4 regions of the Brevibacterium sp. SMBL_HHYL_HB1 genome follow, and region 2 is predicted to be linked to each of the others. Evidence: riboswitches for the same ligand, from Rfam matches in the RefSeq annotation. Region 2 holds a riboswitch; each other region holds the start of a gene.
What was found. A riboswitch is a leader RNA that binds a small molecule or an ion and turns the genes downstream of it on or off. The one in region 2 is predicted to bind thiamine pyrophosphate.
Positions count from the first base shown of each region.

Region 1: another riboswitch for thiamine pyrophosphate. It lies ahead of thiO (glycine oxidase ThiO); the one in region 2 lies ahead of IG171_RS11690 (ECF transporter S component).
Region 3: another riboswitch for thiamine pyrophosphate. It lies ahead of IG171_RS02270 (hydroxyethylthiazole kinase); the one in region 2 lies ahead of IG171_RS11690 (ECF transporter S component).
Region 4: another riboswitch for thiamine pyrophosphate. It lies ahead of thiC (phosphomethylpyrimidine synthase ThiC); the one in region 2 lies ahead of IG171_RS11690 (ECF transporter S component).

Region 1 covers NZ_CP062936.1:1,894,040-1,901,214, reverse strand. The annotation lists gene IG171_RS08825 (thiazole synthase) at 1-235, opposite strand, end outside; gene thiS (sulfur carrier protein ThiS) at 237-494, opposite strand; gene thiO (glycine oxidase ThiO) at 525-1,667, opposite strand; TPP riboswitch at 1,657-1,760, opposite strand; gene thiE (thiamine phosphate synthase) at 1,773-2,456, shown strand; gene IG171_RS08805 (2-dehydropantoate 2-reductase) at 2,453-3,391, shown strand; gene IG171_RS08800 (histone deacetylase) at 3,345-3,920, opposite strand; gene IG171_RS08795 (DedA family protein) at 3,926-4,582, opposite strand; gene IG171_RS08790 (sensor histidine kinase) at 4,736-5,884, shown strand; gene IG171_RS08785 (response regulator transcription factor) at 5,970-6,617, shown strand; gene IG171_RS08780 (TetR/AcrR family transcriptional regulator) at 6,673-7,175, opposite strand, start outside.
Region 2 covers NZ_CP062936.1:2,509,823-2,516,997, forward strand. The annotation lists gene prpB (methylisocitrate lyase) at 1-143, opposite strand, end outside; gene IG171_RS11670 (MmgE/PrpD family protein) at 143-1,639, opposite strand; gene IG171_RS11675 (DUF4916 domain-containing protein) at 1,836-2,375, shown strand; gene IG171_RS11680 (universal stress protein) at 2,533-3,465, shown strand; gene IG171_RS11685 (FN3 domain-containing metallophosphoesterase family protein) at 3,609-5,363, opposite strand; TPP riboswitch at 5,523-5,631, shown strand; gene IG171_RS11690 (ECF transporter S component) at 5,655-6,284, shown strand; gene IG171_RS11695 (ABC transporter ATP-binding protein) at 6,284-7,175, shown strand, end outside.
Region 3 covers NZ_CP062936.1:480,413-487,587, reverse strand. The annotation lists gene IG171_RS02300 (universal stress protein) at 1-161, shown strand, start outside; gene IG171_RS02295 (hypothetical protein) at 327-542, shown strand; gene IG171_RS02290 (DUF1648 domain-containing protein) at 625-1,140, shown strand; gene IG171_RS02285 (TenA family protein) at 1,224-1,958, opposite strand; gene thiD (bifunctional hydroxymethylpyrimidine kinase/phosphomethylpyrimidine kinase) at 2,144-3,052, opposite strand; gene thiE (thiamine phosphate synthase) at 3,049-3,741, opposite strand; gene IG171_RS02270 (hydroxyethylthiazole kinase) at 3,738-4,652, opposite strand; TPP riboswitch at 4,640-4,758, opposite strand; gene IG171_RS02265 (ABC transporter permease) at 4,815-6,026, opposite strand; gene IG171_RS02260 (ATP-binding cassette domain-containing protein) at 6,023-6,847, opposite strand; gene IG171_RS02255 (substrate-binding domain-containing protein) at 6,918-7,175, opposite strand, start outside.
Region 4 covers NZ_CP062936.1:3,116,819-3,123,993, reverse strand. The annotation lists gene IG171_RS14420 (energy-coupling factor transporter transmembrane component T) at 1-476, shown strand, start outside; gene IG171_RS14415 (ABC-ATPase domain-containing protein) at 576-2,267, opposite strand; gene IG171_RS14410 (amidohydrolase family protein) at 2,264-3,088, opposite strand; gene thiC (phosphomethylpyrimidine synthase ThiC) at 3,173-5,137, opposite strand; TPP riboswitch at 5,133-5,241, opposite strand; gene IG171_RS14400 (M18 family aminopeptidase) at 5,926-7,175, opposite strand, start outside.

The DNA.
Region 1 (7,175 bases), 620 kb from region 2:
CGGCATCACGGGCCGTATAGCATCCGGCGGTGTTCGGCAGCACGCGGATGCCCAGGCGCTCCAGCATGGCGAACACGGAATCGCGTGATTCGGAGTCGAAGCGTCGCATCGCCACGGTCGTCAGTTCGGTGCCCGAGGTCCGCAGGGCCGTCTCGAGGATGCTCAGCGAGCTCGCCCCTCCGGTGCCCATGACCAGCCGGGAGTCCAGGTCCGCACCGTCGATCGTCCAGGTCATCTCAGCCTCCCTGCACGGCGGTGACGATGTCGACGGTGTGACCGTCGGCCAGGGCGAATTCGGACCAGTGGCTCCGGCGGATGACTTCGCCGTCGACGGCGACGGCGATGCCCAGACGGCCGCCGTCGGCCGGGGCGCCGTCCTCGCGCAGCTGACGTCCGGTGACCTCGGCGACGAGGTCGAGCGCCGAGGTGGCCCCGCCGAGCTCATGGGTCTTTCCGTTGAGGACGATGGTGGGTGCATGTGCGGTTTCGGTCATGGAGTGCTCCTCATCATGGTCGTGGTGGAATCAGGTGGTCGACAGAACAGGAAGGTCGGCGGGAGTCTCGAAGCGCTGAGGCGAGACGGAGTCGAGCGCGCCCGGGGGCAGCCAGTCGGGGCGGCGGCCGATCGCGATTTCGGCACCCACACGTCCGCCGAGCGGGGCCAGCAGGATGCCGTGCCGGAAATAGCCGGTGCTGACGACGCAGCCGTCATCGATCCGACCGACCAGGGGCAGATCATCGGGAGAGCCGGGGCGGGCCCGGGTGGTGATCTCGGTGATCTCACAGTCGAGGATGCCGGGAACGAGTCGCTGACCATCGCTGAGCAGCCGGTGAACCGCCCCGGCATCGGTGCCCGATCGACCGTCCTCACGGGAACTGGCCCCGAGCACGAGCTGACCATCGGGTCGGGCCACGACGTAGACGGAACGGCCGTTGACCAGACCCCTGACGGTGCCGCGCAGCAGGGGAGTGCGCTCGGCAGGAGCACGCAGACGCAGGACGTCTCCCCACACTTCACGCACCGGCAGCTGCGGTGCCCCGGCGATGGTGTTCGCAGCGCTTCCGGCGGCCAGGACGACCTGATCGGCGCTCATCCGCCGACCGTCCGCCAGCTCCACACCGACGGTGGCACCGCCCTCGCGCACCAGCCCACTCACGTGCTGACTGATCAGTTCGGAGGCGAAGACCGACAGCAGGGCCGAGGTCACCCTCCGGGGGTCGATGGACTGGTCCTCGGGGATGCGCACGGCACCGGCGACCGACGGTGACAGGGACGGTTCCAGCTCTCGGGCCCGGGTTCCGGTGATGAGTTCGGTGGAGAACCCGGCACCCGTCTGAGCATCCCGCAGCTCGCGCAGCGCCTGCAGATCGGCACGGTCACCGGCACACACCAAGGTCCCGGTGTCCGTGAGTCCGAGTTCGGCATCGGCGGCACCGGCCACCTCGGCGGCGAATTCCGGGTGCATCTCGGCCGCGGTCCGCAGCAGGGGGTACAGCGACGTCTGGCCCCAGACGACCTCGGCGGCGGGGGCGAGCATGCCCGCCGCCGCATGGGAGGCACCCCTGGCGGGGGCGGGATCGATGACGGTGACACCGGCAACGAGGCGGCGCAGGTACCAGGCCGTCGTCAGGCCGATGATTCCGGCCCCGACGACGATGACGTGCATGGATTCTCCCTCCGGCGGCATGATCCGCATCAGGTCTGGCGGTCGGCTCTTATGCCCTCTCAGCCTCGTTCGGAGGCTCCCGCGAACTTCCTCTACTCTATGACCATGACCACGGATATTCCACCGCACACCGATGTGTCCGAATCGCTGCGAGCTTCGCGGCAGGCCCGGCTGGCCCGGGCGAGCCTCTACCTGTGCACCGATGCCAGGAGCGCTCAGGGCGATCTTGCCGAGTTCCTCGACGCCGCCTACGCCGGCGGCGTCGACATCATCCAACTGCGCGACAAGACCCTCGAGGCCCGTGCCGAGATCGCGGCCCTCGAGGTGCTCAAGGATGCAGCCCAGCGGCACGGGAAGCTGTTCTCCGTCAACGACCGGGCCGATGTCGCCCTCCTGACCGGCGCCGACGTCTTCCACGTCGGCCAGGGGGACCTCACCAGCGCTCAGGCCCGGGCCGTGCTCGGAGACGATGTGATCCTCGGCCGCTCCACCCATTCGCGGGACCAGGCGCTCGCCGCCGAAGCCGACGGCGAGATCGACTACTTCTGCGTCGGCCCGGTGTGGCAGACTCCGACGAAACCCGGCCGGCGGGCCGTGGGCACCCAGCTGCTGACCGAAGTGGCCGCCGAGGCGGGCAAACCCTGGTTCGCCATCGGCGGGATCGCGGCCGGCCCCCGCCTCGACGAGATCCGGGAAGCGGGCGCGAAACGCGCCGTGGTAGTGCGTGCGATAACCTCGGCAGACGATCCCGCCGCGGCCGCACGGGACCTGAAGGAGGAACTGGGATGACAGGCAGCGCAGACAGCGAACCGACGATCCTCATCGCCGGTGCCGGGGCCACCGGCGGGGCCTTCGGCTCCTACCTCGTCGAGGCCGGCCGGAGGGTGACGTTCCTGCTGCGGCAGGCCCGGGCGGAGGCGGTCCGGACCGGCGGGCTGCGCTTCGTGGCCCCGGACGCGGACCGGACGAACTTCGTCGATGTGGTCACCGCGGACGAACTCGTGACGAGCCCGCGGACCTTCGACATCGTCATCATCGCCGTCAAGGCGGGCGGTCTCGACTCAGTGCTCGCCGACATCCGCCCCGCGGTCGGCCCCGATACGCGGATCATTCCCTTCCTCAACGGCATGGCCCAGATCGACCGGCTGCAGGCCGACTATCCCGGTCAGACTCTCGGCGGATTCGTCAAGATCGTCGGCACCGTCGAGGACGGCGCGGTGCACCAGCTGACCGACCTGGCCGTGATGACCATCGGCGGACTCGGCGATGACGAGGTTCCGGACGCCGTCGCCACGGCCCTCGATGTGCCCGGATTCCGCTTGCAGGTCATCGACGACGTCGTCGGCGGCCTGTGGGAGAAGTGGATCTTCATCGCCGCCGCCGGAGTGGTCACCTGCCTGTTCAGAGGCCCGGTGGGCGCGATCATGGACGCCGGGGGACGCGACCATGTGCTGCGGATCATCGCCGAGCTCGAGGCAGTGGCGACCGCGGCCGACCATCCGGTGTCCGAGCGGTCTCATGCGATGACCGTGTCGATGCTCACCGAGGCCGGCTCAGCATTCACCTCGTCGCTCTACCGGGACGTCACGGCCGGGCTGCCGAGCGAAACCGAGCACATCCTCGGCGATCTGGCGCTCAAGGCCGCCGTTCTGGGGGTGAGCACTCCGCTGCTCGACCTCACACTCGTGCAGCTGCGGACCGGGGAAGCCCAGCGGCGTCCCTGACCTCGGCACTGCCGGTGCGCAGCATCGCCAGATACGGTTCCGTCGGCTGGGTGTGCTCGATGTCGGCCGAACCGTGGGGTGCGGTGAATGTGACCATGGGCACGCCGTCGATGTCATCGAGGACGAGGAGCGTCTCATAGCCTCCCGGTCCCACCGAGTGCGAGGCGCCGACGGGCAGATCGAACACGAGGTCCTCCAGCGGACTGTCCGCCTCGGGCGGGCGGTTCATCTCCTGGGCCGCGACATCGGCGAACTGTTCGGCGGTGATGAGATAGGCCTTGGCCGGAGTGGGTCCGGCAGCGTGATGGTCGTAGAAGGCCATCCCGCCGCCCCACACCTTCGATGCTCCGGCGAAGTAGATCGTTCCGGGCAGTTCGACGCAGGCCTCGGCGCGAGGCGCCGCGGGGTTCCTGGCACCCGGATAACTGACATGAGCCCCTGGTGGTCGGCCGCCCTGAAGGTAGCAGGCGAGTCGATCGCGCGCCATGTTCGAACCGTAGCTGACATACCACACATGTGTTTGAGACATCCACTTCATCGTGTCACGTCGGCGGGGGTGTGTGTCGAATCCGCCTCGTCCAGCGTGTCCGCTGGTCCGGATGAGCGGGCGGCGATGATCCGACGCAGGATCTCGATGACGGCGCTCACGGCCAGGGCGACGCCGATTCCCGTGAGCACACCCAGCACCGGCTGGCCCTCGAAGAGCTTTCCGCCCAGGAGGCCGATCCCGGTGGAGTACACGGCCCAGGCGAGGCTGCCGATTCCATCGAAGAGGAGGAAGTCGCGGATCCGGAACCCCAGCATGCCCGAGCCGATGGTTGTGGCGGTGCGTCCGCCGGGAACGAAGCGTCCGACGATGAGCATGGACCCGCCTCGACGCGCGCACATCTCCTGGGCCGAGGCGAACAGACGCTGCCACCGGGGAAGGGCACTCCAGCGGTGCAGCCGACGGCGGCCGCTGCGACCGACGAGATGGGCGGCGAGGTCGCCGACCAGCGCCCCCAGAGTCGCCGCTGCGATGAGCCCGAGTGGGTGGGGCACTCCGGCTGTGGCAAAGGTCGCGGCCGAAATGAGCAGGGTCTCCGAGGGCACGATGGGCAGAAGGGAGTCCAAGGCCGCAGCAAGGGCGATGAGGGCATAGACCCACGGAGAGGTGAGGGGCGAGGTGAGCGCCTCGAATGCGAAATCCATAATCATCCACGCTATGGGCCCACAGGCGCGAGCAGAACGCGGGAGGGCACATGATCGACTGCAGGTTCGTCCACCCCGGAATGCGGTCAACCGGAACCCGGTTCTGCGGTCGAACCCATGGGGCAGGAGACCGGCCGTTGCTACGATCGACCCATGCCCTGGCCGAACGCACTGATCTCGCGGATGCCTCGCGAGTCGCGGATGCTCGTCAGCCGCTGGGTCCGTTCCGTCCTCGGCGTGCTGTGGGGCGCAGCGCTGTGCATTCCGCTGCTCATCGCCGCCGCCCTTCCTCCGTCGTCACGGCCGGTCGGAAAGGTGCGTGGCTGGGAGGTCTCACGGCAGCTCTCCACCTTCGGCATCGCTGTGAACCCGCCGCCTGCCACACGCCGATTCCTCGCGCTCAACGGAGTCGTCGCCGCACTCGTCACGGTCCCGGTGCTGAATTTCCTCGCGGGGTTCGTCACTGTCTTCGTCGGAGCGGTGGTGCAGGGGCTGTCCCTCGGAGGCAGCATCACCATCGGCTTCGACTCGTGGAGGATCGCCCAGCCGACTCTCTTCGTCGGTCTCCTCTACGCTGCGGCGAACCTCATCGGTGCGATCGCCCTGAGCGAGGCCGCGAACTGGCTGCACGGTCGGATCGATGGGATGGACGTCGAGGTGAGCCGACCGAACGCACGGTACAGCCGGATCACGGAACTGGTGATGACCCGTCGCGGCGTGGTCGTGGCCATCGACGATGAGCGCCGCCGGATCGAACGGGATCTCCATGACGGCGTCCAGCAGAATGTCGTGTCCCTGTCGATGCTCATCGCCCGCGCTCGGAGGGCTCAGGATCCGGACAAAGCGGCACGGCTGCTCGACGATGCGCTCGCCCAATCCCAGGACCTCATCGAGGAAACGCGCGAGGTCGCTTGGCGCGTCTACCCCACAGCGCTCGACGATCACGGCCTGCCGCCGGTGCTCAATCGCATGGCCGATCGGTGCCCGATCCCGATCACAGTCGTGGCCGCACCGGAGCAGCGACTGCCCTCGGAGGTCGAATCCGCCGTCTACTTCGTGGTCAGGGAGGCCGTGACCAATGTCGTCAAACATGCGCAGGCGGCGGGCATTTCGATCTCGATCCGCGATGACGACGGGGTGGTCGTCACCGAGGTCGTCGACGACGGTGACGGAGGCGCCGACCAGAGCGGCAGCGGGCTGCAGGGTCTCGCCCGACGGGTGGGCGCGCTCGATGGAAGACTGGTGGTCGACAGCCCGGCTGGGACCGGCACGACCGTGAGAGCGGAGATCCCGCATGGCTGAGACTCAGCCGCTGAGGACCGAACAGGTCGGACAAGGAGAAGTGAGAATGGACGGGTCGCCAGGCACCGAGTCCCGGGGCGAGCCGCTGACGGTGGTGCTCGCCGATGACGCCGTGCTGCTGCGCGAAGGCGTGCGCAGTCTGCTCGAGGACGAGGGGATCTCCGTCGTCGCCTCGGTCGGGGACGGGCAGGAGCTGCTGCGCGCCGTCGCCCGCCTGCGACCGGATCTCGCGATCGTCGATGTGCGGATGCCGCCGACCCACACCACGGAGGGTCTCGAAGCCGCCCTGTCGATCAAACGGCGATTCCCCGACATCGGGGTGCTCGTGCTCAGCCAGTACGTGCTGCGGGAGTACGCGACGGAGCTGTTGGGCACCGAATCCGTCGGCGTCGGCTATCTGCTGAAGAACCGGGTGACCGATATCGACCGGTTCCTCGAATCGGTCAATCGGATAGCCGAGGGCGGAACGGTCATCGACCCCGATGTCGTCCGTCAGCTGCTCTACACCTCAGAGAAGCAGGATTCCCTGGCTGCCCTCACACCGCGGGAGAACGAAGTGCTCGAGGCGATGGCCGAGGGCCTGTCGAATCGCGGGATCTCCGAACGGCTGTTCGTGTCGGTCAGCTCCGTGGAGAAGGCCATCAGCGCGATCTTCGACAAGCTCGGCCTGCATGCGGGTGAGTCGACCAGCCGCCGGGTCGCGGCGGTGTTGGCCTACCTCAACCGGAGCTGACCGGCGCGGACGCTTCCTTCCTCCGCCCGCGCCCGCCCGAATCGGATCGGGGCCCTCAGGGATGAAGGAGGCGCTTGAGCAGGCGGAACTGATGAGCGGCTGCCTCGTCGGGGGAGTCGTCTCCGGCCGCAGTGAGGGCCCATTCGTCGAAGGTCCGCAGCAGTGAGAACACGGCCAGGGACTGGAGGTCGAGGGGACAGGTCCGGTCGACTGCACCGGTCTCGCGCCCGGTGATGAGCACGTCGCGCACCCATGTGCGGACCCGATCCGCCAGCGTGAGCACTGCTTCGTTGTCGGGGTTGGCATAGACGATGTGCCACAGCTGAGTGAGTTCAAGGCTGTTGGGCCAGGTCGTGAGGGCCTCCTGCCACACGGAGTCCGCACGGTCCCAGAAGTGATCGGCGAAGCTGGCCGGTTCCGGAGCGGTCCAGGTGCGGTCGGCGGCCGCAGAGAGCTCGGAGACGACGAGGGAGAAGAGGCCCTCCTTCGAATCGACGACATGGTAGAAGGAGCTCTTGCTTAGGCCGCAGCTGCCGATGATGCGATTGAGCGAAGCCT
Region 2 (7,175 bases):
TAGACGCCCTCGAAACCGATCTGCTCGATGATCTGAGCGTTGATCGGATTGATGGCGCCGGGGAACTGGACGATCCGATCGCCGGCGAGCAGTTCGCGGAACTTCGCGCGGCGCTCGGCCGCGGTTGTCTGTGCGCCCAACATCAGAAGATGCCCTTCGATCCGCTGTGGGCGAGTCCGTCGACGGTGAAGGACAGCTCGGCCACGCCCTTGGCGTCGAGACTCTCGAGGTTCTCGGCCAGGTCGAGGAACCGGGCCTGCTCGGAATCGCTGACGATGCCCTCGGCCAGTGTCTTGAACTTCTCGACGTAGTTCGCCCGGGCGAAGGGACGGGCGCCGAGGGGGTGGGCATCGGCGACGGCGATCTCGTCGACCAGCGTCGAACCGTCCTCGAACTCGATCTCCACGCGGCCGCCGAAGGCCTTCTCGTTCGGGTCGATCGAGTGGTAGCGGCGGGTCCACTCCGGGTCCTCGGTCGTCTCAATCTTGTGCCAGAGTTCGACGGTGTCGGGTCGGCCGGCGCGCTCGGGAGCGTAGGAGTGCTCGTGGTGCCAGCCCTGGTCCTGCATGGCCACCGCGAAGATGTACATGATCGAGTGGTCGAGGGTCTCGCGGCTGGCACCAGGGTCCATCTTCTGCGGGTCGTTGGCACCGGTGCCGATGACGTAGTGGGTGTGGTGCGAGGTGTGGATGACGATGCGCTTGATCTTGCTCAGGTCCTCGATCTGCCCGCCGAGCTTGCGCGCGAGGTCGATGAGCGCCTGCGCCTGGTACTCGGCCGAGTGCTCCTTGGTGTAGGTGTCGAGGATCGCCCGCTTGGCCTCGCCCTTGCCGGGCAGCGGAATGGTGTAGCGGGCCTCGGGGCCCGACAGGATCCAGGCGATGAAGCCGTCCTCGCCTTCGTAGATCGGGTTCGGGGCGCCCTCACCGCGCATCGCCCGGTCGACGGCCTCGACGGCCATCTTGCCGGCGAAGGCCGGAGCGTGGGCCTTCCAGGACGAGATCTCGCCCTTGCGCGACTGCCGGGTCGCCGTGGTCACGTGCAGCGCCTGCTGGACGGCCTGGAAGGTCACCTCGGTGGGCAGGCCGAGCATGGCGCCGATTCCGGCTGCGGCCGACGGGCCGAGGTGGGCGACGTGGTCGATCTTGTGCTCGTGCAGGCACATGCCCTTGACGAGGTCGACCTGGATCTCGTAGCCGGTGGCCACGCCGTTGATGAGGTCCTTGCCGTCGATGCCCTTGTGCTGGGCGACGGCGAGGATCGGCGGGATGTTGTCACCGGGGTGGGAGTACTCGGCGGCGAGGAAGGTGTCGTGGAAGTCGAGTTCGCGCACGGCCACACCATTGGCCCATGCCGCCCACTCCGGGGAGAAGCGGTCGGTCAGCGGCAGACCGAAGATGCTGGCGCCGGGGCTGAAGGGATGGGTCTGCGCCTGTTCGCGAGCGTGCATCGGAGCCGAACGGCGCACCGAGGCGGCCGCCACGGAGGCGTTGTCGATGACGCGGTTGATGACCATCTCGGTGACGTCCGAATCGACCGGGGTCGGGTCGGATGCGACCTCCGCGATCTTCCAGGCGAGCTGATCCTCACGAGCCAGGTTCTCTGAGCTCTTATGAGTGCGGACTTCATGATCGATCATGGATACCCCTTCATAGTCCTCGACCGGTTCCGGTCAGAAAGTGCTGACACAACTGTAGGCCACGTCACTTGGGCAGGTCTCTGCCGGTCGGATATTTATCTCGACGTCAAGATACTTTACCCGATGTATGGGCTGCTTCACCACCAGAGCCGACGAAGCACTTCTGCCTCGGCCCACGTTGTGGGACGATTGCCTCATGACTCGAACTGCCCTGGACTTCGACGAGAATTGGTTCGACGACGCGGAGTACGCCCAGCTGCGCAGACGCATGCCGATCCCCTATGTCAACGCGATCCCGGTCCGGGTGGGCGAGTCAGGCAATGTCGAGCGCATCGGACTGCTGCTGCGCAGCCTCGACGACGGGACCCTGGGCAGGGAGGTCGTCGGCGGTCGCATCCGCTTCCACGAGACCATCCGCTCAGCACTCATGCGCCACGCGGAGAACGACCTGGGCCCGATGGCGCTGCCGGTCATCCCACCGGCGATCTCACCGTTCCACATCGCCGAGTACTTCCCCACCGAGGGCTCCTCGCTGCTGCACGATCCGCGCCAGCATGCGATCTCCATGTGCTTCATCCTCGAGGTCCGCGGAGAGTGCACCCCGCGCGCCGATGCGCTCAGCCTCGACTGGCTGACTCCCGAGGAGACTCAGCGCCCAGACATCACGAGCGAGCTCTGCTACGGCCAGGAGTACATCCTCAAGGCCGCACTCAGCCATCTGGGCTTCCCGATCTGAGCCTTCTGCTCCCGACCTGAGACCCCGACTCTCATCCGAGGCGCTTTTCTACGCTGTGTAGAACGGCCTTGCTAAACTGGTGCCGACGCTGACGAAACCGCCAGTCGGGGCCGTCGTCGGCGTCCGGGTTGGCCAGGCCCCGATCGAGAGGTTCGAGATGTCTGACCAGTCCCGCCCGCCCGAAGCACGTCCGTCCGAAGCCGGCCTCAACCGACACCTCGGCGTCCTCGTCGGCTTCGACGGGTCCGACCTCGCAGCCCTGGCCGTGCGCTCCGGCGCAGTCGAAGCCGAGCGGCGCAACACGACACTGACCGTCGTCACCGCCTATGCACTGCCGACGATGATCTACCCGAACATGGCTTCCATGCCCAGTGAGCCCGAAGGCGAGAAGGCGAAGCGGGAGGCGGAGAGTACACTCGCCGAGGCTGCCGAACTCCTGCGCGACCACCCCGGTGAGACGAGCTTCCGCACGGAGTCCGGTGATGCCGCCGGCGTGCTCGTCACGCTCAGCTCCGCCGCCGAGCTGGTCATCGTCGGCGCACGCGGACGCGGGGGCTTCCTCGGCCGCCTCCTCGGCTCCGTCTCCACCGCCCTGCCCGCCCACGCCCACTGTCCGACCCTCGTCGTCGGCAGGCGCGCCTCATCCGAGACCGCTGCCGATGGTTCCGTGGTCGTCGCCGTCGACGGCTCGGACTCCGGCCGCGTGGCCATGTTCACCGCAGCCGCCGAGGCCGGCGTGCGCGAGGCCCCGCTCGAGGTCGTGGCGGTGCTGCCGGCCGGAGACGAATGGCTCTACTGGTACCCCGAGCTCGAGCTCAGCTCGGAGGTCTCCGCGCGTCGGCAGAAGCAGCTCGCCGTCGGATTGGACAAGGAGGCGGCGAAGCTTCGTGAGCAGTTCCCGAACCTGTCCGTGTCCACCTCGGTGCCGGTCGGCGACCCCACTCAGACGCTGGTCGAGATCAGTGCCCGGGCGCAGCTGCTGGTGATGGGCACGCGGGGTCGCGGGAGGGTCAAGAGCGCTCTGCTCGGCTCCGTCTCCCGCGGGGTGCTCAACCACGCCCAGGGTCCGGTGATGGTGGTTCCGAGCTGATCAGCAAGGCGCCCGGCTGAGCAGGTGCCTTGCCCGACCCGGCGATGAGGTCGAGGCGGTCACCGCCCTCGCAGTCGTCCGTGACGACGGTGACCGCTCCGGCAGCGAGACCGTGACTGCGCTTTCGCCTGCCGTGGAGGATCTCAGTGCAGTGCGCTCCGACGCCGCCGGCTCGCAGCCAGCAGCAGAGCACCGAGGAGGATCGTTCCCGCGCCGAGACCGATCGGAAGTGCGAGCTCAGTTCCCGTGCGCGGCAGGTCGTCGCCGTCCTTCGAGGCGGAAGCTGCGTCTGACTCCGAGCCTGCCCCCGGCTCGCCGCCCTCGGCCTCGGCGTCCACAGCCGCTGGCGTGGATCCGTCGGCGTCCGCGGCGGTGTCAGCCTCATCGGCGCTTGTCTCGGTTCCGTCCCGGTTCGGTCCGGCTCCGCCCGAATCGGATTCGCCGCCGGCGGCATCGGCCCCACCACCGGCACCGTCAGCGTCAGCCCCAGCACCAGCACCGTCAGTATCAGCCCCAGCACCAGCACCGTCGGCATCGGCGTCGTCGTCCGGTTCCGGAGCTTCGTCCGAGGCGCGGCTGATCTCGACGTCGTCGATCTCCTCGGACGCGGCTTGGGCCGTGACCTGACCGTCGGTCCCGGTCGGCACTTCGTAGGTCGTCGCCCGCAGAGATCCGTCGGTGACGCGCACTCGCGTGAAGGCCGGAACGTCGTTGTGGACGCTCTTTGCCTCCCATTCGAGACCCGGAACATGATCGTAGAACTTCGAACCCGAGGATGAGGTCAGTGTGAGATACATCGTCTGCCCCGGCTCCTTCTCCTGAGCGATTCCGGCGTCGGACCCGTCGACCGGCTCGCCCTCGGCGTCCATGAGGAACGTTCGATTGTAGATGTGATCGTGGCCGGAGACGACGAGATCGATGTCGTTTCGGGCGGCCACCGGAGGAATGGCCTTCCGCAGCCTCCTCACATCGGCGTCATCGTTGTGGGTTGCGGTCGAATAGATCGAGTGATGGAATCCGAGGACCTTCCACCGTGCCTCGTCACCGTGCTCGGCGACGACCTCATCGATGAACTCAGCATGCTCGTCGGTATCGAGTTCGTTCGAGTTGATGTTGATGAACAGGACGCCTGAGTCGATGAACCAGTAGTCTCCTCCTGAGGTGATCGCACCTCCTCCGCCGTGGTCCCGGCTGACGTTCGGGCGGTTGAAGTGCTGCTCATAGGACTTCGAAGCCACATCGTGGTTGCCGATGGTCGTCGCTTGGGGGACCGTCCTGGTCGCATCGGGAGCGAGGTACTGCTCGTACTGGCTCTGGCTGTTCGCGATGTTGACCTGATCGCCCATGGAATAGAAGAAGCGCGGATCCTGTGCTGTGGCCAATGCCGAGTTCAGGGTTCGCTCCCAGCCGGCGGCGTCGTCCGGACGCCCTCCGCCGGAGCCGATCTGAGGATCGCCGAAGACGAGGAATTCGCTGTCGCCGCCGCTGGGGCCGGTGACGAAGTTCTCAACCGACGTATAGCCGTCCTCTTCGCTGCCGACTCGATAGGCGTACTCGGTGTCGGGTTCCAACCCGGTCATGGCCGCATGGTTGTAGTGGCGTCTGAGATCGATGGCGAGCCCGGAGTCGGTGGTCTCTGCACTCTGCGCATCGGCGGGCAGCTGCCCATCGTCGACCTCTGAGGCCTTCGCCCACCGAATCTCTCCCCCGCCGGAGCTCTCACTCATCCACGACAGGTTGCGAGAGGTCTCATCGCCGCCGACCTGAAGGACGGGATCGCTGATCGCGGACTCCTCCGTCACGTCGGCCTGGGCGGGAATGGGCGCGGCGACCAGCCCGGTCACCAGCGCCAGAACCGATGCGAAGCTGAATGATCTGTTGAGATGTTGAGTTTTCACCCGACCATTCCTACTGCTGGGTAATTAAAGCTCGCCTGTCGAGAGACGACCCACGACGAAACGACAGGTGAATTTCTGACAACGGAATCGACCGATCGTGCCGCCGCCCTGCCATCACCTGCCGCCGCCTGGCAATCCCCGTCGCCTGGGGTACAGTGGTGGCTACGACAGGGGAGCGCCGTCAGGGGCGCTGAGAGTGCAGGTGAAGCTGCAGACCCTCGAACCTGATGCGGTCAGTACCGCCGAAGGAAGTCGAGACTCTTCTACCCCTCCTTGATCCGAGGAGGCACAATGCCGAAAACCACCACGCCGAATTCCACGCCGTCGACCGCGCCGGCCCACACCCTGGCGCCGAAGACGAAGAAGTGGCGCGTCGTCGACTACGTCACCACCGCCGTGCTCGGCATCGCCGTCGGGCTCGTGTTCTGGGTGCTGGCGCTGAGCTGGAAGGTCCTCGAACTCGCGTTCCAGGCCTTCCCACCCTCGATCGGCCTCATCGCGGGCCTGTGGGTCCTCGCCGGGCCCCTGGCCGGTGCGATCATCCGCAAACCCGGTGCCGCGCTCCTGTGCGAACTCATCGCTGCTGTCGTCGAGGCGGTCCTCGGTTCCCACTTCGGCGCCACCGTGCTGCTGTCCGGGCTGCTCCAGGGCCTCGGTGCCGAACTCGTCTTCGCAGCCTTCGGGTACAAGCGGTTCACGCTCTGGATCACTGCGGCCTCGGGCATGCTGGCCGCAGCCTTCATGGCCGTGAGCGAGAACATCATGTACAACGCCGAATGGCAGTTCGGCTACCAGGCGATCTACGCGGTGTGTGCGATCGTGTCCGGTCTCGTCCTCTCCGGCATCGGGGCCTGGTACGCCTACCGTGCGATCGCGAGGACCGGGGCGCTGAGTTCGTTCGCCTCCGGTCGTCTGCGCTGATGGGCCTGCCGATCACGGCGCGCGGGTATTCATGGACCCACGCCGACCGCGATGAGCCGGCCGTCGGTCCGCTCGATCTCGACATCCCCGCCGGGCAGAAGGTCCTCCTGCTCGGCCCATCCGGAGCGGGCAAATCCACGCTGCTGCACGCGCTGGCCGGTGTCCTGCCCGAGGAGTCCGGCACCCCAAACGGTGAGCTGCTCGTCGGCGACACCGGCCCGGACCCGCACCGAGGTGAGACCGGATTGGTCCTGCAGGACCCCGAATCGCAGGTGATCTTCTCCCGGGTCGGCGACGACGTCGCCTTCGGAATGGAGAACCTCGGCCTGCCCGCCGAGACCATCGACTCCCAGATCCGCGAATCGCTGGCCGCGCTCGGTCTCGATCTGCGGCTCGACCATCCGACGGCGGCCCTGTCCGGAGGACAGAAGCAGCGCCTGGCCCTGGCCGGGATCCATGCGATGTCTCCGCAGGTGATCATCCTCGACGAACCCACGGCGAATATCGACGCGGACTCGGCCGGCGGGATCAGGGACGCCGTTCTCTCCGTCCAGGCGGCTAACTCGGCGACCATGGTCGTCGTCGAGCACCGGGTCGGCCTGTGGCTCGACCACGTCGACCGCGTCATCGTGCTCGGACGTGAGGGTCTGGTCGCCGAGGGGTCGCCGCAGAGCGTCTTCTCAGACCCGGGACTGACGGCCGCGCTCATCGGCTGCGGCATCTGGGTGCCGACCGGTCCCAACGCGCCGGCCGAAGAGCGGGCCCACCCCACCGCCGAGGCGGCTCCGGGCTCGGGAACCGACGACGAAGAGGGCGAGGTGCTGCTGCGGGCCGAGAGCCTGGCGGTGTCCCGTCCGCGTGCGAAGGCACCGGCGGCCGCCGGCATCGACC
Region 3 (7,175 bases), 2.0 Mb from region 2:
GCGGCCAGCTGACCGTCGTCGGCTGTCGCGGACGCGGCGGGCTGCGCAGCGCGCTCCTCGGTTCGACCTCGCGCTCACTTCTCCACCACATGGCAGGCCCCGTCATGGTCGTGCCTCAGCTCGCCGACGACCGTGTGGAGGACGAGCCGGAGACCCGCTGACGGCGCCCTGGACGGGTGCCCGATCAACATCGGTCGGGCACCCGCTCAGCGAGGAATCCTGACTGGTGGTGATGTCCGTCCCGTATCCGAGGCTCCCCCTATCTTTATCGGCGTTTCCGGGAGAAAATGGGGTCAAGCATTCGCATCGGGTGTGAGGGGGCCACCATGGATCTGCTGATTCTATTCATGATTGCCGTGATGTTCTCGACGATCGTATTCTTCATCGGGCGATACGCCTGCCCGAAACACGACCGCGTCCCCCTCATGGAAGTCGACCATGTGCTGCTGTGGACCACGCTGCGTCGCGGTTGGCATGCGCTCGGGGCGTTCGGTCCGCTCACACACTATCCAGAGGATCCCTCGGAATCTTCACGGGCCTGATCCCGGTCGTCGCAGCTGTCGAACGCCCGCGGCCCCTATGACAGAGGGCGTGGGCGACTTCCCATGTTGTTAGAGTGGCAGGGTGACTTCCTCTCCGAATCCCCGCCGGTCCCCGATGGCAGACTTCGCCGCGCTCGTGTTCGCGGTCCTCTCGATCCTCGTGTTCATCGGATCCGCCATCTGGTTCTGGGTGCAGGCTCCGGAGACTGTGGCCAGCCATTTCGACGCGTCGGGGCAGCCCGATGATTGGTCGTCGAAGGCGAGCACGCTGGGCTGGCTCGTGCCGATCGGAGTGGGAATCCCCGTGCTCTTCTCGATCCGGTGGATCTGGGAGAAGCTGCCCGCCTCCATCGTCAACATCCCGTTCAAGGACTACTGGCTGAACAACGGTGAGCGCGCCTACCTCTATGACTGCCTCATGCAGTTCATGCGCTTCACCGGTGGCGCCTTGGCGCTGCTGCTGACGTCGGTGCTTGTGATGGTCATGCGCGAAGGGCGCGGGGCGACGGGGATGACGTTCCTTCCCACGGGTGTCTTCCTCATCATCACCGCCGCGGCCCTGATCAACCTCGTCCGCCGGCTCCGCCCGCCGAGGTGACCCAGCACAGCGGGCCGGCCTCGGCGCAGCGGCGGCGATCCGGTTCAGCGCCGTCGTGGCAGCGACGGTCTCAGCAGCTTCCCTCAGACGCTCGCAGCGCCCTGCGGCAGGAACACGGAGGCGTCCCAGTTCTGCATCGCATGTGCCGAGGCCCAGAAGTGGAGTTCGTAGACACAGGCCTGTTCGAACGCCGCACGCATGCGCGCGGCTTCTTCCTCCGGGGCCTTCTCGAGCTCCTGTTCGAGGATGACGACCGCGCGGCGGGTCGATTCGTCGAACTCCGGTGAGTCATAGGTCTGCACCCAGGTCCGATACGGGTGGTCAGCGGCCATCTGCCCGGCCTGGTCGATGAGCACCTTGCCCATGTGGGCGTAGACCCAGAAGCACGGCAGCACTCCGGCCACGCCTTCACCGTAGGAGCGGCTGGCGGCCGTGGCGACGAGGAAGGACACATAGCCGAGCGTGGTCGGCGAGGCCGTGGAACCGCCGCTGAGCTCGGAATACGCGGCCGCCAGACGCGAATCGGCGAGCAGCTCTTCGTGCATGCCCTCCTCGACCGTGATCGCCTCGGCGGCGGAACCGGCCCAGAAGCGCGACTCGTCCCGGTCGACGGTCTTCGCGGCGAGGAAGGACATCGCCTTCGCGTAGCCGTTCAGGTAGATGCCGTCCTGGATGATGTAGTTCGTGAACGCCGTGACGTCGAGGCTGCCGTCGGCGAGCTGGGCGAGGAACGGCAGGTCTTCGATCTGTGCGACGATCGGGCGGACGCGCTCCCACAGCTGGGTGGTCTGCGGGCCGGCGGCGAAGTTGACGGTCATGGGAACTCCTTCGTACTCGTGTGATTGGGCTTCGTGTGGTCGGGATTCGTGTGGTTGAGACTCGTGGCGGGGCGCAATGGTCCGGGTCCGAGCCAGCATCGGGCCCGAGCCCGGACGCGAGGCCGGCGTGGGCCGCGGACGGGAATCAGTGCACTCGGGTCGTGAGCGGGTCGGTTCGCGCGGGTTCAGGCAGGCTGGCCGCGCACGATGTCGACCTGGTGGTCGACGGGGCCGTGGGCGCCGTCGGGCTCGAGGCTGACCTGCCAGTCGGCTGCCGAGACCAGGGCTCTGGCCAGGAAGTCCAGTGCATTGCTGACGGCCTCGCCGAGGAGGTCGGCATCTGCCGCGGACCTGGCCGCGGCCTGGCCGTTCGCCCCCGCCGCGCCTGCGCTTTGCCGACCGAGCGCGGCCACCTCGGCGGTGATCGCCGCGGACAGGGTGCATCCGGTCCCGTGCGTGTTCGGCGTGTCCACCCGCGGGTGGGTGAATTCGCTCATCTGTCCGTCACGGGTGGCGAGGATGTCGGTGACGTCTCCATGGGTGCCGTGCCCGCCCTTGAGCAGAACGGCGCCAGGACCCCGGTCGAGCAGGCGGCGGGCCTGGTCGCGCATCTGCTCCGGCGTCTGCGCTTCCGGTTCGTCGTCACCGAGCAGCAGAGCCGCCTCGGGCAGGTTCGGGGTGATGAGGTCGGCGGCCGGCAGCAGGTGGGTGCGGACCGCGTCGACGGCATCGGCTTCGAGGAGGCGGTGGCCGGAGGTCGCGATCATCACCGGGTCGACGGTGAAGAAGCCGAGCCTGCCGGTCGCGGCACGGGCGGCGACGAGTTCGACGAGTCGGCGCGTGCCGAGCATCCCGGACTTCGAGGCGTCGACGGGCATGTCATCGAGCACGGAGTCGAACTGGTCGGCCACGAAATCGACGTCGATCGGGTAGACCCGCGACACTCCGTGCGTGTTCTGCGCCACGAGGGCCGTGATGACGGTCGTGCCGAGGGTTCCTCGGGCGGTGAAGGTCTTGAGGTCGGCGTGGATTCCGGCTCCGCCGCTGGGGTCGGTGCCGGCGATGGACAGGGTGATGGGCGGGCGTGTGCTCACTCCTGACCTCCGGTGAAGGCGGCGAGCAGCTGCCGGGCCGCGGCCTTCGGATCCTCGGCCGCACAGATCGCCGAGACCACGCAGATGCCGAGCAGCCCGCGCCCGCGCAGCTCGGGCGCCCGGTCGATGCTGATCCCGCCGATCGCGACGGCCGGGATTCCCGCTTCGGCGGCGAGTTTGCCGAGGCGGTCGGGGCCGATGCCGTCGGGGGCGTCGGCCTTCGTCTTGGTGTCGAAGACGGGTCCGATGCCGATCAGATCGACGACGCCGGTGTTGCGGGCGGCGGCGAATTCGGCACTGTCGGCCGCGGACAGGCCGATGAGCGGTTCGGGGCCGAGTGCGGCGCGGACGTCACCGACCGAGGTGTCCGATTGGCCGACGTGGATGTGCACACTCTCGCCTTCGTCGATGAGGCGGCGGGCCACCTCGACGCGGTCGTTGAGGACGAGGGGAACGTGGCGGTCGGTGCCGGCCGTGGCGGTGTCGATGGCGGCGATGACCTGACGGGTCAGTGAGTAGAAGGCGGCGTCGTCGATGTCCTTGTCGCGGACCTGGACGATGCCCACTCCCCCGGCAACGGCTTCGGCCACGGTCTCGGCGACGCTGCGGCCGGCCGCTTCGCATTGGGCGGAGTCGGTGACGAGGTAGAGGCGGGTGTCGATGCCGGCGAAGCGGGAGCCGGCGGTCATGCCTGCACGCCTTCGTCCGCGGTCAGCGTTCGGTGGCTGACCCGGGCCTGGGCCAGCTGGTCACCGGTGACGGCGTGGAGTGCGTCGAGGAAGCTGACCGAATAGCTGCCCGGTCCCTGCGCCCCGGCGGCGGCGAGTTCTCCGGCGACGGCGAAATGCGCGTGGGCGGCGACGACGGCTTCGAACCGCGCCGAGGCGGTCGCGCCCGGATCTGCCGACGCCGCGGCCGCGGGCACCGACACATCGGAGTCGGGTCCGGCAGTGCCCTTGCCCGCGCCGGCCAGGTAGGCGACGGTGACGGCGCCGAGGGAGCAGCCGGTGCCGATGACCAGCGGCATGAATTCGTGCCCGCCGTCGATATGGGCCACATGGTCGGTCCCGTCGATGTGGGCGACGACGGCATCTCTGGGCCCGGAGACCGCGACGATCGCACCGGTCGTGCGCGCCAGCTGGACGGCTGCGGGCAGAACGGCGTCCACCTCATCGGTGGAGTCGACTCCCCGTCCGCCGAGGCCGACTCCGGCCAGAGCCGCGATCTCCGAGGCGTTGCCGCGGATCGCGGTCGGTCGGTCGGCGGCGGCGCGGCGGATGCGGGAGGTGCGGAAGTCGACCGCGCCGACGCTGACCGGGTCGAGGACCCAGGGCTTGCCGGCGGCAGCGGCGACGTCGATGGCGGCATCGGCGGCGAGCAGCTGGTGGTTCGAGGCGGTGCCGAAGTTGATGAGCACGCCGTTGGCGATGCCGGCGAACTGCCCGGCGTCGGCCTCATGGTCGAGCATCGCCGGGGAGGCACCGACGGCCAGGAGCACGTTCGCGCTGAATTGCTGCACGACGGTGTTCGTGATGCATTGGATGATTGGATGTCCCGCACGCAGTCGTGCGTTGGCAGAACGCAGGTCGAAGTCAACCATGACGATCCCTTCGCTAGTATGGCCCAGATCAGGTTCGATGGGTGTTCTCTCAGCCTCTGCGCTCCCCGTTGCCGCGGATCGTCATGAGGCACCCCATGTCATTGGCTTCGACTGTATCAGCCCCACAGGTACGGGGCGAGTCCGCACGTGGCGGCCTGTCCGCTACCCCCGGCCGACGTACCTGTGGCCGCGGCGGCTGAGCGCATCGACGACGACGGCGGTGAGCAGAACGAGCGCGGTGATGATCTGCTGCGCGTCGGAGTTGAAGCCGATGAGATAGAGACCGTTGTTGATCGCGCCGACGACGAGTGCGCCGAGGACCGCGGCCCAGGCCGAACCGCGCCCGCCGAACAGGGAGGTTCCGCCGATGACGGCCGCCGCGATCGCGTTGAGCAGATCCTGGGTGCTGACCAGGGTCGATCCCGCATTCGTCGTCACACCGGTCTTGATGAACCCGAACAGGGCGGCGAGCACCCCGGCGGTCATGAACACGCTGATGCGCACCCAGGTGACGCGGATGCCGGCCCGCCTGGCGGCCTCGACCTTGCCGCCGACGGCGTAGATCGAGCGGCCGTAGCGGGTCTTGCGCAGCACCAGGTCGATGACGATCGCGATGACCATCATGAGGAAGAAGGGCATCGCCAGGCCGAAGTCCTGGTTGACGAGGATGAGGAATCCGAAGACGATCGCGGCCAGCAGCACGATGCGCACGATGGCCGAGGTCCAGCTCGGTGCGCTCAGTCCCTCACGGTGCCGGCGCAGCTTCGAGTAGATGATGCCCGCCCCGAAGCCGGTGATCGCGATCGCTCCGAAGACATACGCCCAGATGGCTGGGAAGTAGTAGCTGGCGAAGTCGAAGGCGAAGGTTTCCGACATCGACAGGTTCTTCTGCGTGCCCAGAGTCGTCAATGTCAGGCCGGTGAACGCGAGCAGTCCGGCCAGGGTCACGACGAACGCCGGGATGCCGACGACGGCGAAGAACCATCCCTGCACGGCTCCGACGACGAGGCCGAGCAGCAGCATGATGACCAGCGCGATCAGCGGCGGCACGCCCTGCCTGACCACGAGCACCCCGAGCAGCGAGGCCGCCAGCCCGCCCAGCTGCGCCAGGGACAGATCGATCTCGCCCAGGAGCAGGATGAGGTTGATGCCCAGAGCGAGGATCGCGAGGAACGCGACCTGGGTGGAGAGGTTGACGAGATTGGCCGGGGAGATGAAATTGCTGTCGGCGGTTTGGAACACGATGACGATGACGACGAGCGCGAGGATGACCGGGAACGACCCGAGCTGGCCCTCCTTGACCCGGCGGACGAACGTGCCGATCAGTCCCTCGCTGGAGATCCGCTCATCGGTGATGAAGGAGTTGCGGGTCATCGGCGCTCACCCCTGCGTGCGGCCCTCTGGGTCACGACATTGTCACTGGCACCGGTGATGGCGGCGACGAGCACATCGGTGCGTTCGTCGCCGGGGAAGTCGCCGGCGTCCTTGCCCAGCCGCAGCACGTGGACGCGATCGGCGACGGCCTGCACATCGGCCATATTGTGGCTGACGAGCAGCACTCCCAGATCCCGCTCCTTGAGCCTTTCGATGAGGTTGAGCACCTCGGCCGTCTGCGCCACTCCGAGTGCGGCGGTCGGCTCATCGAGCATGACCAGAGACGGTTCGCCCAGCAGCGACCGGGCGATCGCGACGGTCTGGCGCTGACCGCCGGACAGGGCCGCGATCGGCACTCGCACGCTCGGGATCTTCGCCGACAGGCTGCGCAGCAGCTCCCAGGACTTCGCCTCCATGGCCACCTCATCGAGCACCGGTCCGCGGGTCTTCTCATGCCCGAGGAACAGGTTGGCCACGACGTCGAGGTTCTCGCACAGGGCCAGGTCCTGGAACACGGTGGCCACTCCGGCCTTCTGCGCGTCCTTGGGCGAGGAGAACCTCTGTCGCGCGCCGTTGATGACCAGATCGCCCTCATCGGCGGCGTGGACTCCGGCGATGACCTTGATCAGGGTCGACTTGCCGGCGCCGTTGTCGCCGACGAGGCCGACGACTTCGCCGCGGCCGACGGTGAGATGGATGTCGGTCAGGGCCTGGACGGCCCCGAACCGTTTGTTGATGCCGCGCAGTTCGAGCACGGGTTCGCTGTCGCCTCCCGGCGCCCGCGATGCAGCGGGCGCCGGTTCGGGTGTCTCAGATGTCATCTGTTCCTACTCGTCACGATCGTTTCGGCCCGAGCGTCGGCGACCGGATGGCCGCCGACGACGAGGTCGGTCACTTCACTCCTGCGTCGTCGCAGAGCTCCTTCACACTGCCGGTGCAGATGTCTTCGGCCTTGATCTGGTCGCCGACGATGTCCTTGACGGAGTCCTTCGTGACGACCTCGGCCTCGACGAAGTCGGTCGGAGTGTCCTTGTAGGTGGTTCCGCCGTCGACGTCCTCACCGGCGGCCAGCGCGACAGCGGCGTTGGCGGCGAATTCGGCCTGCGGCGGGATCGACTTGTAGATGGTCGCGTACTGATCCCCCTTGAG
Region 4 (7,175 bases), 610 kb from region 2:
AGACCTCGCTCAAACTGGGCACGGTGTCGCTGGTGAGCATGGCCGCGTTCGTCTCCCTCGATCCGGAGAAGCTCTCCGACGGGTTCCAGGCCCTGCGGGTCCCCGCCGTCGTCGGGTTCGGCGTCAGCTACGGCTACCGGATGGTGCCGCTGCTGGTCACCGAGTTCCAGACGATCGTCGATGGGCACCGACTGCGTGGAGCCCCGCCTCGTGGGCACGGATTCCTCGGTTGGCGGACATTCGCCCGGTTGGGAAGCATCGCCGTGCAGTCCTTCTATCCGCTGATGCTCAACACCGCCCGACGCACCCGGACCACTGTCGAGGGCCTCGAGACCCGCGGGTTCGGAACGGCGACCGCCGCCACGCGCAGCCTGCGGCTGGCCCACCTGCGGTTCACGGCAGTCGATGCGGCCCTGCTGGTCGGCACGGTGGTCCTCATCGTCGCCTCCTACTGGTTCGGCGCACTGGTGCCGTGACAGCCGGCCGCCTCCTGGGCACGGAGCGTCCACCCCTGCGGGCGGGCAGTCACCGTCGACCGGAGACGGGCCGTCGCGGTCGACCGGCCGCAGGCAGTCTCAATCGACCAGGCGGAGCCCGCGGAAGCGATTGAGCGCCGCGGCGATCTCCTGCGCCCGGGGGCGGGCGAGGTGACCGGGATGAGCGCGGTGGCCGGTGATCCCGTCGATCCCCTGGGCATCGAGCATGGCGTCGATCTCGGCCAACGCCTCGGTGATGGAGGTCTGGCCGTCGAAGATCTCGGCCAGGTACTCCAGCGCCTCGGCGATGGCACCGGTCTGCTGGCCGTCGATGAGCTGGGACAGGGCCGCGAGGTCGATGAAGCTTCGCCCGAACTGCACCGTGTCCAGGCCCTTGGCCTTGGCCGATTTCGTCTTCGACGACGGCCTCAGCGCTCCGGCAGTGGGCACGCGCGCCGGGGCAGCGGCGAACACTCCGTCCGGGGCCTCGACCGACGGCTCGGCACCGTCCTCGGCTCCCACGAGCTCGCGGGCGCGGGCGGTGACATCGGCGGGCACATAGGCGTCGAGGGCGATGACGAGATCGGCGACCTCGAAGAAGGCACTCGAACCACCGGCGACGAGGACCGTGGAGACCCCGCGCTCGGTCAGCAGCGGGCGCACACGGGAGACGAACGGCGTGATCGGCTCGCGCTCGGCGGGGATGAGCGCACGCATCCGATCGTCGCGGATCATGAAGTTCGTCGCCGAGGTGTCCTCATCGATGAGCAGCGTGCGCGCCCCGGTCTCGAGGGCCTCGACGAGGTTGGCTGCCTGAGAGGTCGACCCGCTGGCATTCGTCGTGGTGAAGAATCTCGTGTCGGTGCCGGTCGGCAGATTGGTGATGAACGGTGAGATGTCATCGCCGGTCACCGCGCGCCCGTCCTCGGCGCGGATGGAGCTCGCGGTCGGCTCGGCGATCACCCATTCGCGTCCGTCGCCGGCGATGTGCGGGTAGACGCCGCGTTCGAGCGCGCGCAGAATCGTCGACTTCCCGTGGTAGCCGCCGCCGACGATGACGGTGACCCCGTGCGGGATCGCCATGCCGGTGACGCTGCGCCCGCTGGCCAGGACGAACGTGGTCTCGAGCGAGTCCGGGCTGCGGAACGGCACCGCCGCGGAGTCCATCGGCAGATCGGAGTCGCCGGAGCGGCGCGGCAGGATCGCATCGTTGCCGACGAAGGCCACCAGCCCCTCATCGCCGAGGCGGGACCGCAGCTCCAGCTGATCCCGGTGCAGCTGCACGTGTTGACGCAGGGCCTCGGCGTCGAGGCCGGAGTGGAGGAACATCGTCCGGGCGAGTTCGGGCACATTGCGGGTGAGGATGTCGGCGGCCTGACGGCCCAGGATGCGCCGGCCCTTGGCCGGCAGGTTGACGAGCAGACGCGCTTCGAAGCCGTCGTCGTCGATGCGCACGTTCGTGCGTTCGAGGATCTCCTGACCCGGCCGGCCGAGGATGATCGCGCGCTGCCCGAGGTCGGCCAGGGCCTTGGTGCCTGTTCGCAGCAGGAAGTCGGCGACGGCGATGCGGTCGGCGCCATCGGTCGTGATGTCGGTGGGGAAGCCCGCCTCGGCGCGGTCGATGCGCACCCGCACCTTCGACGGTGAGGCGAACGGGTCGACCTGGACCCGGTCGATGAAGACCGTGACCGGACCGAACCGGTAGCGGCCGGTGATCTGCTTGTAGTTGCCGTAGCTGCGCCCGTCGAGGTCGCGCAGGCGGGCGGCAAGATCTGTTCGTGTGGAGCTCATCCGGGCATGCTACTCGATGGAGAAGCGGCGGAGGGACCCCGGTCGGAGCCGACGCCGTAGAAGTTCGCCGCGTTGGTCCAGAACACCGCGTCCGCCTCGGCGGGGTCGAGTACCTGGAGGATGAGAGCGAGGTCGGCATCGGCGAAGGGCCTGCGGGCTCTCGTCGACGGCAGATCTGTGCCCACCATCAGCGCGTTCGGGTCGGTGTCGACGATGCGGCGGATGGCTTCGGCGGGGTCGAGCTCCACCCGGCCGAACCCGGTCGCCTTGACCTTCACCCCGCGTTCGACCAGCCGCAGCAGGGTGAGCAGGCCGTCGGAGTGCATGCCGAGGTGGTCGATGCTCACGGCCGGCAGGGAGGCGATGCGATCGGCGAGGTCGTCATCGATGGTGCGGGCGTCGATGTAGAGCTCGGCATGCCAGCCGGCGATGTCGTGGACCCTGCGAGCGAAGCCGTCGAGGGCGTCGAGCCTGGCCGAGCCACCGCGTGCGATGTTGAAGCGCAGAGCCTTCACGCCCGCCTCGTCGAGGCGCAGGATCTGGTCATCGGTGGTCTCAGCGGGCAGCTGGGTGACGCCGACATAGTTGGGACCGAGCTGTCGCAGAGCCTCGATGAGGCAGCCCTGATCGAAGCCCTGGAACGACCCGGAGACGACCGCGCCGCCGACGACCTGGACACCGGTCTGCGGCAGGCTGCGCAGTCGGGCGCGGTAGTCGGCGACGGTGAACGGATCGGGCAGGAAGCCGTGGTTCTCGATCAGCGGGTGGTTCGGGTCGATGATGTGCAGATGCGCGTCGAACGCGCGCTGGAGCTCGCTCATGGACCACAACCTACCCGCCGATCGAGGCCGTGGGGCCACCTCGCTGCGTGGGTGTGGCCGCCTCATTGGGCGGACGGGTTCGTCTCACTGGGAGGGCGGGCCCAGTGTCGGCTCGGGCAGGTAGACCTGTCCACCTGAGGCGAGGAACTCACGACTCTTCTCCTGCATTCCCGCCAGTGCCGCCTGCGCCTCGGCGCTGCCGTAGGTGTCGCGGATGTCCTGGGAGATGCGCATGGAGCAGAACTTCGGCCCGCACATCGAGCAGAAGTGCGCGGTCTTCGCAGGTTCCGCCGGCAGCGTCTGATCGTGGAAGTCCTCGGCAGTCTCCGGGTCGAGGCCGAGCGCGAACTGGTCGCGCCAGCGGAATTCGAAGCGAGCCTTCGACAGGGCATCATCGCGGGCCGTCGCACCGGGATGTCCCTTCGCGACGTCGGCGGCATGCGCGGCGATCTTGTAGGTGATCACCCCGGTCTTGACGTCGTCGAGGTCGGGCAGGCCGAGGTGCTCCTTCGGGGTGACGTAGCAGAGCATGGCCGTGCCGTAGCGGGCGATCTCGGTCGCCCCGATCGCCGAGGTGATGTGGTCGTAGCCGGGTGCGATATCGGTGACCAGCGGACCCAGGGTGTAGAAGGGAGCACCGTGGCACAGCTCCTGCTGACGTTCGACGTTCTCGCGCACGAGGTGGAGCGGAATGTGGCCCGGGCCTTCGACCATGACCTGGACGTCGTGGGCCCAGGCCCTTTCGGTCAGCTCGGCCAGGGTGTCGAGTTCGGCGAACTGGGCGGCGTCATTGGCATCGGCGATGGATCCAGGGCGCAGCCCGTCGCCGAGCGAGAACGCGACATCGTAGCGGGCGAAGATCTCGCAGAGTTCGTCGAAGTGGGTGTAGAGGAAGTTCTCCTCGTGGTGGGCCAAGCACCAGCCGGCCATGATGGATCCTCCGCGGGAGACCATCCCGGTGACCCGGTCGGCCGTCAGCGGCACGTAGCGCAGGAGCACACCGGCATGGACGGTCATGTAGTCCACGCCCTGCTCGCACTGCTCGATGACGGTGTCGCGATAGATCTCCCAGGTCAGCGCGTTCGCATCGCCGTCGATCTTCTCCAGAGCCTGGTAGATCGGGACGGTGCCGATGGGGATCGGGGAGTTGCGGATGATCCACTCGCGGGTGGTGTGGATGTCGTTGCCGGTCGACAGGTCCATGAGGGTGTCGGCACCCCACTTCGCGGCCCAACGCAGCTTCTGCACCTCCTCGGCGATGGAGCTGGTGACCGCGGAGTTGCCGATGTTCGCGTTGATCTTGACCAGGAAGGCCTTGCCGATGATCATCGGCTCCGACTCGGGGTGGTTGATGTTGTTCGGGATGATCGCGCGCCCGGCGGCGAGCTCGGCACGGACGAGTTCGACGTCGCACTGCTCGCGCAGGGCCACGTACCGCATCTCCGGGGTGATGATGCCCTGCCGGGCGTAGTGCATCTGGGTGACCGTGCGCCCGGACTTGGCCCGGCGCGGAACCGGTTTGCGGCCCTGCCACTGCTGGGTGGGTGCGCCCCGGCGGACTGCGGCGCGCCCGTCATCGGCGATGAGGTGCCCGCGCGCTTCGTAGGTCTCCGTGTCGAGGCGGGCGTCGATCCAGGGGAATCGCATGGCCGGCAGTCCCTCCTCGGGGACGCTTCCCGGTCCGACGGTCCGGTAGACGTGGACGGGCTGGTTCGGCTTCGAGTTCGAATCGTCGAGGTCGATGCGGGTGACGGGCACCCGGATGTTGTGCTCGGCGTCTTCGACCCACGCCTGCGAATGCGTCGCGTACTGCTCGGTGGAGAAGGGGTTCGGGGAGTTCGGGGTGGACGAGGGGGTCGGGTCGTTCGGAGTGGTCGAAGGGTTCGGGTTGTTCGGAGTGGCTGAGGATTCCGAGGCCACCTCGGCGGGGGTTTCTGCGGTCGATTTGGAGGCCGAGCGGGCAGGTGTTTCGACGGTCGCCTCGGAGGCCGAGTGGGCAGGGCCTCCGGAGGTGGTGTGGGCTGGTGTTTCAGGGGTGAACGCAGTCATCCGCAGTCCTCACTTCCTACGCCGGTATCAACCGGATCAGGTTCTACGGTCTCGGACGATCCAGTCCGATCTCAGCCCTTCCAGAGGGCTCCCGTGGGGTCGTGCAACTTCTATCACGGGGTCAGCGGGAAGACAAACCAGCTGAGGCATTCGGCCGATGAAGCGAATGCGAAAGGCGGCGTCGAACCCGCGCAATCTGCCCGCCTCGCGTCGCTCGTTCAAGCCGGAGCGCTTCCGACGCGGCTCGTTCAAGCCGTAGCGCAGTTGTCGAATCGTGCACCGTTCGATATTTGCGGCCCGTCTTGACCGACGTTGTTGGTGCGGCGCTACGCCTTGAACGACGCTGTTGGCCTTGAACGAGGCGTTGAGTGAGGCAGCCGCTGCGTCGCCGAGCCTCGAGCGACGTCGTTGTTGCACTCAATGCGCTCTGAATGACGTTGCTGCTGTGGCTTCTGAGCAGCTTGGGAGAACACCTTCGTCCCGCGTCGCTCGTTCAAGGCGGAGCGCGCCCGACGCGGCTCGTTCAAGCCTTAGCGCGCTTCATGTCCCTCGTTCAAGGCGGAGCGCAGTTGTCGAATCGTGCACCGTTCGATATGTGCGGCCCGCCTTGACCGACGTTGTTGGTGCGGCGCTACGCCTTGAACGACGCTGTTGGCCTTGAACGAGGCGTTGAATGAGGGTGCCGCTGCGCCGCCAGGCCTCGAACGACGCCACCCCGGCGCCACCAGACGCCACCCCGGCACCACCAGACGCCACCCGACGCCGCTGCGCTTTGGACGCCGCGGCGCTCAAGCGCCCTGGAGGAACGTCTTCGCGGCGGCTCCGAGGGCGACGACGTCGGAGACCGCGACCATCTCGCGGGCCGAGTGCATCGAATACAGGGCCGGGCCCACATCGACGGTGGTCATGCCCAGTCGTGTAGCCGTCAGCGGGCCGATCGTCGACCCGCAGGGCATCGCGTTGTTCGACACGAAGTCCTGATACTCGACACCGGCGGCCGCACAGGCCCGCGACCACACCGCCGTGCCCACCGCATCGGTGGCGTAGCGCTGCTGGGCGTTGAGCTTGAGCAGGGGACCGCCGCCGAGGCGGGGCCTGACATGCGGGTCATGCCGCTCCGGGTAGTTCGGGTGGGCGGCATGCCCGGCGTCCGAGGACACGCACACCGAGGACGCGAGGGCGGTCAGGTAATCGCTGCGCGTCGAGTTCGGCAGCAGGGAGGCGATGATGCGTTCGGTGACATCGGCGAGGAAGGGCCCGCAGGCACCGGAGCGCGAATTCGACCCGATCTCCTCGTGGTCGAAGGCGGCGAAGAGTGCGATGGCCTCGAGCCCGTCGGCGTCGAGGTTCGTCAGCGCGGTGACGCCGGCGTGGACGGACAGAAGGTTGTCCAGCCGCGGCGAGGCGAAGAACTCCTCGGCCGCCCCGAAGCGGCTGGGCTCCTGGGCCGGGATGGTGTAGACGTCGTGTCCGACGACGGTCTCGGGGTCCACCTCGGCGGAGGCGGCGAGCAGCTCGACGATATCGGCCTCGGCGAGGTCGGCCAGACCGATCACTGGTGCGGTGTGACGCTGCTTGTCCAGGGTCAGACCGTCGTTGACCTGGCGGTCGAGGTGGATCGCCAGCTGCGGGATCCGCGCGATCGGTCCCGTGCGGGCCAGCGCGACGGTGCCGTCGGCGAGGCTGAGGCGACCGGCGAAGGCCAGCTCCCGGTCGAGCCAGGAATTCAGCAGCGGACCGCCGTAGATCTCGACTCCGACCTGGCGCATGCCCTCGGCGGTGTACTCGGCACCGGGTTTGAGCTTGAAGGCGGGGGAGTCCGTGTGGGATCCGAACACCCGGAACCCGGGCACCGCCTCGGCGGGGGTGGTGGGATTGATCCAGGCGATGAGTGCTCCGTCACGGACGACGTAGTGACCGGACCCGGGCGACAGGGCCCACGACGTCGATTCGTCGAGGCGGGAGAAGCCGGCCTGCTTCAGGCGTGTGGCCGCGGTGTCCACGGCGTGATACGAGCTGGGGGAGGCGCTGACGAAGT